2 regions of the Stenotrophomonas sp. Nf1 genome follow, and region 1 is predicted to be linked to the other one. Evidence: riboswitches for the same ligand, from Rfam matches in the RefSeq annotation. Region 1 holds a riboswitch; the other holds the start of a gene.
The links. Region 1 has a riboswitch for glycine ahead of C9412_RS12230 (trimeric intracellular cation channel family protein). Riboswitches for the same ligand answer to the same signal wherever they lie in the genome.

Region 2: linked by a shared signal. The riboswitch ahead of gcvP (aminomethyl-transferring glycine dehydrogenase) and the one ahead of C9412_RS12230 (trimeric intracellular cation channel family protein) in region 1 are both predicted to bind glycine.

Annotation. Positions count from the first base shown of each region.
Region 1 covers NZ_PYTV01000006.1:40,573-45,221, forward strand. Annotated here, with positions in the region: gene C9412_RS12220 (3-deoxy-7-phosphoheptulonate synthase) at 1-490, shown strand, start outside; gene C9412_RS12225 (hypothetical protein) at 869-1,672, shown strand; gene C9412_RS12230 (trimeric intracellular cation channel family protein) at 1,704-2,321, opposite strand; glycine riboswitch at 2,406-2,509, opposite strand; glycine riboswitch at 2,523-2,612, opposite strand; gene C9412_RS12235 (GIY-YIG nuclease family protein) at 2,653-2,928, shown strand; gene C9412_RS12240 (nuclear transport factor 2 family protein) at 3,070-3,501, shown strand; gene C9412_RS12245 (hypothetical protein) at 3,505-3,942, shown strand; gene C9412_RS12250 (NAD(P)/FAD-dependent oxidoreductase) at 4,200-4,649, opposite strand, start outside.
Region 2 covers NZ_PYTV01000003.1:400,384-405,032, forward strand. Annotated here, with positions in the region: gene C9412_RS08405 (siderophore-interacting protein) at 1-563, opposite strand, end outside; gene C9412_RS08410 (multidrug effflux MFS transporter) at 705-1,931, opposite strand; glycine riboswitch at 2,232-2,334, shown strand; gene gcvP (aminomethyl-transferring glycine dehydrogenase) at 2,397-4,649, shown strand, end outside.

The DNA.
Region 1 (4,649 bases):
CGCCGCAGACGCCGTGGGTGCTGCCTCGAATCCGCATCACTTCCTGTCGGTCACCAAGCAGGGTGGCACCGCCATCGTGTCGACCACCGGCAACCCGGATTGCCATGTGATCCTGCGCGGCGGCAAGCAGCCGAACTACGATGCGGCCAGCGTGGGCGAGGCCTGCCAGGCGCTGGCCAAGGCCAAGCTGCCGACGCGCCTGATGATCGACGCCAGCCATGCCAACAGCCTGAAGAACCCCGAGAACCAGCCGAAGGTGATCGAAGACATCGCCGTTCAGTTGGAAGACGGCGAACAGCGCATCGTCGGTGTGATGATCGAGAGCCATCTGGTCGGTGGCCGCCAGGAACTGGTGGAAGGCCAGCCGCTGGTCTACGGGCAGAGCATCACCGATGGCTGCATCGACTGGGACACCACCGTGACGGTACTGGAGCGACTGGCTGCGGCCGTGCGCGCCCGTCGCGGAGTGAAGGTGTCCGAAGCCGCCTGATGGAAGCCGCCTGAGTGCGGCATGTGTGTGGATGGCGGCCAGTGCCTGCGGGGGTGCGGCCGCGATCAGGGCCGGTCGGAGTTGGAGACCGGCCCGTCCGCACCGGCGATGCGCCTGGCGCTGCGTATGTGCGACAGCGCCAGGTACATCGCCGGGGTGGTGTGAACCCCGACCATTGACGATGCGGTTGACGCGGTAGATCCACGCCATGCGTGGATAGGGGCAGGCCACGGCGCGATTTCGGAAGAGTTGCATGGAATCTGCCTGCAGCTTCGGCCGAAGATCGGGGCCTCACCTGGCTGGACCCCGCCGATGCACGTTTTCCCCGACGACAGCCCGTTGCAGCCAGAATGCCGATCAGTTTCCGGAGCGGCCGCCATGGCCCTCGTACGCTTGAAAGGCGGCCCGATTGCTGATGACGCGATCTCCGTCATCGAGGACTGGTTCGAATCCTCGTCTCCCGCGACCACGGCAAGCCTGCTGGCGGAACTTGATGAGAGAATCGAGCTTTACCGCAACGAAGGAGACCAGGCGCTTCTGCGTACGACGTTGAAGGCCAGGGCGATGATCGCGGCCTCTGCCGACCAACCGCGCGATGATCGTGAGTCCACCTCTTCGTTCAAGGTGGTGCCTGCAGCATCCCTCGTTGGCGACTGGAGCTCGGACTGCGAAACGGATTGCGTGATCGTCGACGGGGATCTGAGCGTAGAAGGCACGCTGGCGCTCAATAATCTGGGCGAGACGCTGTGTGTGATCGTCCTGGGCAGTCTCAGCGCCCGCAATCTTGACTGTGGTGGTTGGGTCTTCGTGCGTGACGATCTTGCGTGTGAGCATCTCCATGCATGCTCGCTCAACGATGGGATTCTGGCCGTAGGGGGAAGCATCACCGTGCAGACCTATCTCGAGACCGGCACATACACACAGGTCGGTCGTGAGCTGTACGCCAGCTTCCTTTCCACCGTCCAGAACGAGATTGTCGTTGAGGGCGGGGTTCACTGCCCGGGCTTCAGTAGACGGTCTGACCCCGACTACCTGTCCGGATGGATGGATCCCGAGCTGCTCGAGCAGGTCGACGCCGGCAGCGATGACTGTGACAGCCCATGGAGTGTCTATCCCTCAGAGGCCTACCGGCTGCGCATCCTTGCAGGCGGGAGCCCGATGAACTCCCGCCTGCGCAAGTGATCCGGAAGCAGGCGCACCCGCCAGGCCGCGGTCAATGCACTTCGTCGTGATACACAAACTTCGGCATTTCCCAGCGGTAGTGGATCGCCAGCAGGCGCATCGCGAAGCCGCCGCCCAGGCAGCACAGAATGGCAGTGGCGTCGGCCACGCCCCAGTGCAGCAGCAGTAGATACGCCGCGCCGGTCAGCAGCGCGATGATCGCGTACAGCTCCTTCTGGAAGATCAGCGGCACCTCGTTGCAGAGGATGTCGCGCAGCACGCCGCCGAACGCGCCGGTCAGCATGCCGGCAATCAACACGATGGGGGTGGCGTGGCCCGCCTCACGTGCGATCGAGCAGCCGATCAGGGTGAAGGCGATCAGGCCCAGGCCATCGAGTACCAGGAAGGTGCGGCGGAAGTGGTGCATCCAGCGCGCCACCCAGGTGGCAATCAGCGCCGCGCACACGGTGAAGCCCAGGTACTCGGGATGCTTCACCCAGCCCAGCGGGTAGTGGCCGAGCAGGATGTCGCGCAGCGAACCGCCGCCGAGGGCGGTGACGCAGGCGATCATGACCACGCCGAACAGGTCCATGCGGCGGCGGCCGGCGGACAGCGCGCCGGTCATGGCTTCGGCGGAAATGGCGATCAGATAGATGATGGACAGCAGCATGGGGCAGGCTCCGGGCGCGGTGGGGCCGGCCATGCGCGTATACCGCCACTGCCTGCGCAATGACGGGATGACGATGACCGGTGCCGCTCCCGCTGTCCTTTTGCCTGAGAGTTCAGCGGCGTAGGCCGCGTGCCCCTTCGGCGGATCGTCCCGGGCATGCCCGGTGACCTCTCTCCAGCTCGGCGAGTCGAATGCATGGTTGGTGGGATTCCAGCCCACCGGCCTGAGCGATCATGGGAGCCTGCGCCTTCGGCGGGCGCCAGCGCGGCGCCTCTCTCCTGCATTCGGGCGCCAGTATATCCGCTGCAGTGCAGCACGGCATAATCCGGCCATGGCCCCGTCCCTCCGCCCCTGGTTCCTGTACCTGCTCGAATGCCGCGATGGCAGTTTCTACGCCGGCATCAGCACCGACGTGGACGCGCGTTTCGCCGCCCACCAGGCCGGCAAGGGCGCCCGCTACACCCGCGCCCGGCCGCCGCTGCGCATCCTGGCCGTGCGCGAATACCCGGACCGCGCCGCCGCCTCGCGCGCCGAATGGCAGCTCAAGCAGCAGCCGCGCGAACGCAAGCTGGCTTGGCTGCAGGCGCCGGATCCCGCGCTTTTGTAGAGCCGAGCCCGTGCTCGGCTGCTGGATGGGCGACGAGGCTCAGCCGAGCATGGGCTCGGCTCTACAGTAGATCCACGCCATGCGTGGATGGGCGCGTGCGGCCATGCCATGATCGCCCAGCCCTCAGCGCTGGAGACCCGGATGTCCGCCGTTGCCCTGTTGTTCGCTCTCTCCGCATCAGCCAGCCCCGCCGCCGACCCGGCCACCCTCGCGGCCATCGAAGCCACCTGCCACGACTACGTCGACGGTCAGCTGGAAGCTGATCCGCAGCGCGTCGCCCGTTCCCTGCATCCGGATCTGGCCAAGCGCGCGGTGCTCGGCGATACGCCCGACGAGCGACTCGGCCTGCGCCGGATGTCGAAGGAGGAGCTGGTCGCGCTGACGAAGCAGGGCGCGTTGAAGACCCCGAAGGATCAATGGGACCGTCGCTGTACGGTGCTGGACGTGACCGGCAACGCCGCCTCGGTGCGGCTGGAAACCCCGTGGTTCGTCGACTACTTCCACATGGGGCGCTTCGAGCAGCGCTGGGTCATCGTCAACGCGCTGTGGTACCCGAAGCCGAAGGCGGAATAACCCATGCGCGCTGCTGGCCGCGCATGGCTCTGCATCGTCGTGCTGGTCGCCGGCATCGCGCTGCTGCCTGGCCTGTTGTACCTGCTCGGGATGGCACTGGTGGATGGTCGACCGAAGCCGGCGGGCCGCGCCGCCAGTGATGTGGCAGCGTGCGGCACTGAACCACGGGTGGAATACCAACCGATGAATCCCTGGCGATTCGCCGCGCAGTTCTTCGACAAGGACGTGATGAAGAAGAAGGCGCCCGACGTGGAGCGGGAGGCCCTCTGGATTGCCCGAAGCCATCTGTCGCAGCAGCCCCAGCGCGGCATGCTGCGATGGCATCTGAGCAGCGCAGCACTGACGATCTGGATTACCCGGCACTGGGGCGCGGCGCAGATTGCCGACACGGCGAGGAAGCAAGGCTTCTGCCAGCAATGGTCGCGCCCACGGATGAAGTAGCGCCACACCATGCGTGGATGGCGTCAACGGGGTCAGAGCCCTTTCCTGCGGAAAGGGATCCGACCCCTGGGCTGCCGGCCCTACCGCTTCGGCCGCCGGTCGTCGCGGTCATCACATGGTCGAAACGGGGGTCCCCGGTGGCCCGACGGGGAAGTAGAGCCACGCCGTGCGTGGCTGAGCTCCATGCAGCCTGCACAGACATTCATCCACGCATGGCGTGGATCTACTGCACCGGCCGAGGAGGCGCGAGTGCGGCCCTACCGCTTCGGCCGCCGGTCGTCCTGGTCATCGCCGAAGATGATGCGTGCGCTGCGCTGGTAGCTCCAGTACGCCACTGCCCAGTTCAGCAGCACCACGATGCGGTTGCGGAAGCCGATCAGGAAGAACACGTGCGCGGCCAGCCAGAACCACCACGCCAGCACACCGGACAGCTGCAGGCGGCCTAGATGCACGATGGCCGCCATGCGGCCGATGGTGGCCAGGTTGCCGTAGTCGGCGTACGTGAACGGACCGGGTTCGGGCTTGCCGTGCAGGCGCGCGCGAATCACCTCGGCCACGTACTTGCCCATCTGCTTGGCGGCCGGTGCCACGCCGGGTACCGGCTTGCCGTCGGCCTGGCTCAGTGCGGCCAGGTCACCGGCCACGAACAGCTCCGGGTGACCGGGCAGGGTCAGGTCCGGCTGCACCTGCACGCGCCCGGCGCGGTC
Region 2 (4,649 bases), on a different contig from region 1:
TCGCCGGCCTGGGCGACCTCCAGCAGCGCCAGCGTGCGCGGCGGATCGGCCAGCGCGGCCAGTTCCTCGAGGATGCCGGCCACCGCCGGCAGCGCGGTTTCATCGGCCACCAGCAGCACCTGGCCGACACCCGCCGGTGGCTTCCATTCCCAGCCCTCGCTGCTGTCGGCACAGTCGGCATCGGGGGCCAGCAGCACCACGCGGTCGCCCGGGCGGGCGTGGATGGCCCAGCGCGAAGCCGGCCCGGTCTCGCCATGCAGGACGAAATCCACGTCTACCTCGCCCTGTTCCGCGCGCAGCTGGCGGATGGTGTAGGTCCGCATCGGCGGGCGCTGATCGTCCGGCAACGCCCGGTAGCGCGGATACCAGTCCTCGCCGCTGGGCACCTGCGGTAGGTCCTGGCCGGGCAAGGGGAAGAACACCTTGATGCGCTGGTCCGGGCCTTCGGTCTTCATCCGCGCCACGTCGGCACCGGTGAACACCATGCGGTCCAGGGAAGGGGAAAGAACGCGGCGCTCCTTCAGCGCCACCTCGAACAGGCGGTAGGTCTGCTGCGCAGCCATGGGGGAACCTCATGCGACGACATCGGATCGGCTGGCGGTCGTGCATCCACGCACTGGCTGGCTGGAGTCCCCAGCCTAGTCCGGTCACCGGTCGTCGCAAGCGTTGCGGGCATCACGGCCCGCCCTACCCCTGCGCGCTGCTCAATGGCCCGTGCAGGCTGCCTGTGCCGCGCGTTCACGCTGGTGTTCCCAGTACCAGAACACGAAGCCGGCGGCGAAGAACGCGGCCTGACCCAATGCCAAGTGCAGCGGGCTGGCACTGAGCAGCGGCGACACCACGCCGGCCACCACGGTGCTGATCATCAGCTGCACGAAGGCCTGCAGCGACGAGGCCAGGCCACGCTGGTGCGGGTACATGTCCAGCACCGCCAGCGCCAGGATCGGGAAGATCAACGCCATGCCCATGCCACCCAGGAAGATCGGCAGCACCGCCCACGGCAGCACGAACTGCGGCGCCAGTGCCACATAGCCGACGTTGAGCAGCACCGACAGCGCGCACAGGCCAAAACCGATGGCGACCTGGCGCGTCGGCGTGGTGTGGCCGGCCATGCGCCCGGACAGGAACGAGCCGGTGGTCATGCCACCAATGGTGGGAATGAACAGCCAGGCGAAGCCGCCCTCGCCCAGATGCAGGTGCTGCATCACGAACACCGGCGCCGAGGAGATGTACAGGAAGATGCCGCCGAAACCGATGCTGCCGGCCAGCGCCAAGCGCAGGAAGCGCGGATTGAAGCCGATGCGCACGTAATCGCGCAGCAGCACGCGCGGCGACAACGGTACGCGTGCCTCGACCGGATGGGTTTCCGGCAGGTAGCGCGCGGTGGCCGCCAGCAGCACCAGCCCGAACACCACCAGGAACCAGAAGATCAGCGGCCAGCCGGCGCCGCTGAGCAGGATCCAGCCACCGATGATCGGCGCGATCGCTGGCGCGATGCCGAACAGCATCGACACCTGACTCATCAGCCGCTGCGCGTCATGACCGTGGTACAGGTCGCGGATCACCGCGCGGCCGACGATCATGCCCACGCCCGCCGACAGGCCCTGCAGCGCGCGGAAGGCCAGCAGCGTGCTCAGGTCGGTGGAGAGCGCGCAACCGACCGAGGCGCCGACGAACACCACCAGGCCACCGAGGATCACCCGCTTGCGCCCCCAGGCGTCGGACAGCGGGCCGTGCGCCAGGCTCATCAGGCCGTAGAACAGCAGGTACACGCTGATGGTCTGCTGCACCGCCACCTCGTCCACCGCCAGGCGCTGGGCCAGCTGCGGGAAGGCCGGGAAAATGGTGTCGATCGAGAACGGACCGAACATGGCCAGGCCGGCGAGCAGCAGGGCCATGCGGCGGGTGGAAGGAGCAACAGCGGCGGTCATGGAAAAAGTGTCCGGCAGGGCCATGCGCGGCACGCACGGCCGGCGCCGGTCCCCTTGCGGCAGGGACGGCGCCAGATGAATACGAGAATACGGCCATCATAGGTGGGGATTGCACGCGATGCCATGCAGCGCTGCACAAAACGCACGACCGGGCCATCGGCCATTCAGGCCCGGCCGCACCGACCGGCGGCCGCCGGCGGGCCCGCAACGGGCTATAATCGGCGGGCAACACGGTGGGAGAAGCGGAACACCGCTGCCGAAGGCGCAACGCCCGTAATCGCTCAGGCCCGATACCACCCGTAACACAACTCTGGAGAGACCGGTTCGATCCGGCGCCGAAGGGGCACGAAGCTGCGGCCAGCCGCGCTTTTAAACTCTCAGGCAAAAGGACAGAGGGGCGCCCCGCAGACCGCCGACCGGCGGCTTGTGCCCGTGCGTGTGCCCTTTCCTGACGGATCCTTCGCCATGTCCCAGAACACCCCTTCCCTGCGTGAGCTCGAGCATCATTCCGCGTTCGTCGAGCGCCACATCGGCCCCAACGATGCCGAGATCGCGCAGATGCTCGACGTCGTCGGCCACGCGTCGCTGGATGCGATGACCGATGCCATCGTGCCGGCCAAGATCAAGTCGCCGGCGCCACTGGCACTGCCGCAGTCGATGACCGAAGTGCAGGCACTGGCGAAGATCCGTGCGATCGCCGACAAGAACACCGTGCTGCGCAGCTTCATCGGCCAGGGCTACTACGGTACCCACACGCCGAACGTGATCCTGCGCAACATCCTGGAAAACCCGGCCTGGTACACCGCCTACACCCCGTACCAGGCGGAAATCTCGCAGGGCCGCATGGAAGCGCTGATCAACTTCCAGACCCTGTGCGCCGACCTGACCGGCATGGAGATCGCCAACGCCTCGCTGCTGGACGAAGCCACCGCCGCCGCCGAAGCGATGACCCTGGCCAAGCGTTCGGCCAAGTCGAAGTCGGACACCTTCTTCGTGCACGACGCCGTGCACCCGCAGACCCTGGAACTGCTGCGCACGCGCGCCGAGCCGATGGGCATCGTGCTGCGCGTCGGCACTCCGGCCGAAGCGCTGGAAGCGGAAGCGTTCGGCCTGCTGCTGCAGTACCCGGACACCTTCGGCCAGGTCGGCGACTACAAGGCGCTGGTTGATGCCGTGCACGCACGCGGCGGCCTGGTGGCCGTGGCCACCGACCTGCTGGCGCTGACCCTGCTGGCCGCCCCGGGCGAATGGGGTGCGGACATCGTAGTCGGCAACAGCCAGCGTTTCGGCGTGCCGTTCGGCTTCGGTGGCCCGCACGCCGCCTTCATGGCCTGCCGTGACGCCTACAAGCGCTCGATGCCGGGCCGCCTGATCGGCGTGTCGATCGACGCGCAGGGCAACCCGGCCTACCGCCTGACCCTGCAGACCCGCGAGCAGCACATCCGCCGCGAGAAGGCCACCTCCAACATCTGCACCGCGCAGGTGCTGCTGGCGGTGATGGCCTCGATGTATGCCGTCTACCACGGCCCGGACGGCCTGACCCGCATCGCCCGCCGCACCCACCGCCTGGCCTCGATCCTGGCCACGGCGCTGCGCAATGCCGGCGTGCAGGTCGGTGGCGACTTCTTCGACACCCTGCACATCACCGGCGTGCATGCCGATGAGATCCATGCCAAGGCGCGCGCCGCCGGCTACAACCTGCGCGCGATCGACAGCGACTCGGTCGGCATCAGCCTGGACGAAACCACCACCCGCGCCGACGTGGTTGCGCTGGCTGCGGTGTTCGGTGCCCAGGCTGACGTCGACGCGCTCGATGCCAGCACCGCCGATGCACTGCCGGCCGGCCTGCTGCGCCAGTCCGCGTTCCTGACCCACCCGGTGTTCAACACCCACCACAGCGAGCACGAACTGCTGCGCTATCTGCGTTCGCTGGCCGACAAGGACCTGGCGATGGACCGCACGATGATCCCGCTGGGTTCGTGCACCATGAAGCTCAACGCCACCGCCGAGATGATCCCGGTGACCTGGCCGGAGTTCTCGCAGATCCATCCGCTGGTGCCGGCCGACCAGGCGCTGGGCTACAAGGAACTGATCGATACGCTGGAAGCGATGCTGGTCGAATGCACCGGCTACGACGCGGTGAGCCTGCAGCCGAACTCCGGCGCGCAGGGCGAGTACGCCGGCCTGCTGGCGATCCGCGCCTACCACCGCTCGCGCGGCGAAGGCCACCGCGATATCTGCCTGATTCCGGATTCGGCGCACGGCACCAACCCGGCTTCGGCACAGATGTGCGGCATGAAGGTGGTGGTCACCAAGACCGATGCCAACGGCAACGTCGATGTCGAAGACATCCGCGTCAACGCCGAGAAGTACAGCGACCGTCTGGCCGCGATCATGATCACCTACCCGTCCACGCACGGCGTGTTCGAGGAAGAAGTGGTCGAGATCTGCGAGATCATCCACCAGCACGGCGGCCAGGTGTACACCGACGGCGCCAACATGAACGCCCTGGTCGGCGTGGCCAAGCCGGGCAAGTGGGGTTCGGACGTTTCGCACCTGAACCTGCACAAGACCTTCTGCATTCCGCATGGCGGCGGCGGCCCGGGCGTCGGCCCGTGCGCGGTCAAGGAGCACCTGGCACCGTTCCTGCCGGGCAAGCTGGGTGACAACGGCCCGGTCGGCATGGTCAGCGCGGCCAGCTTCGGCAGCGCCTCGATC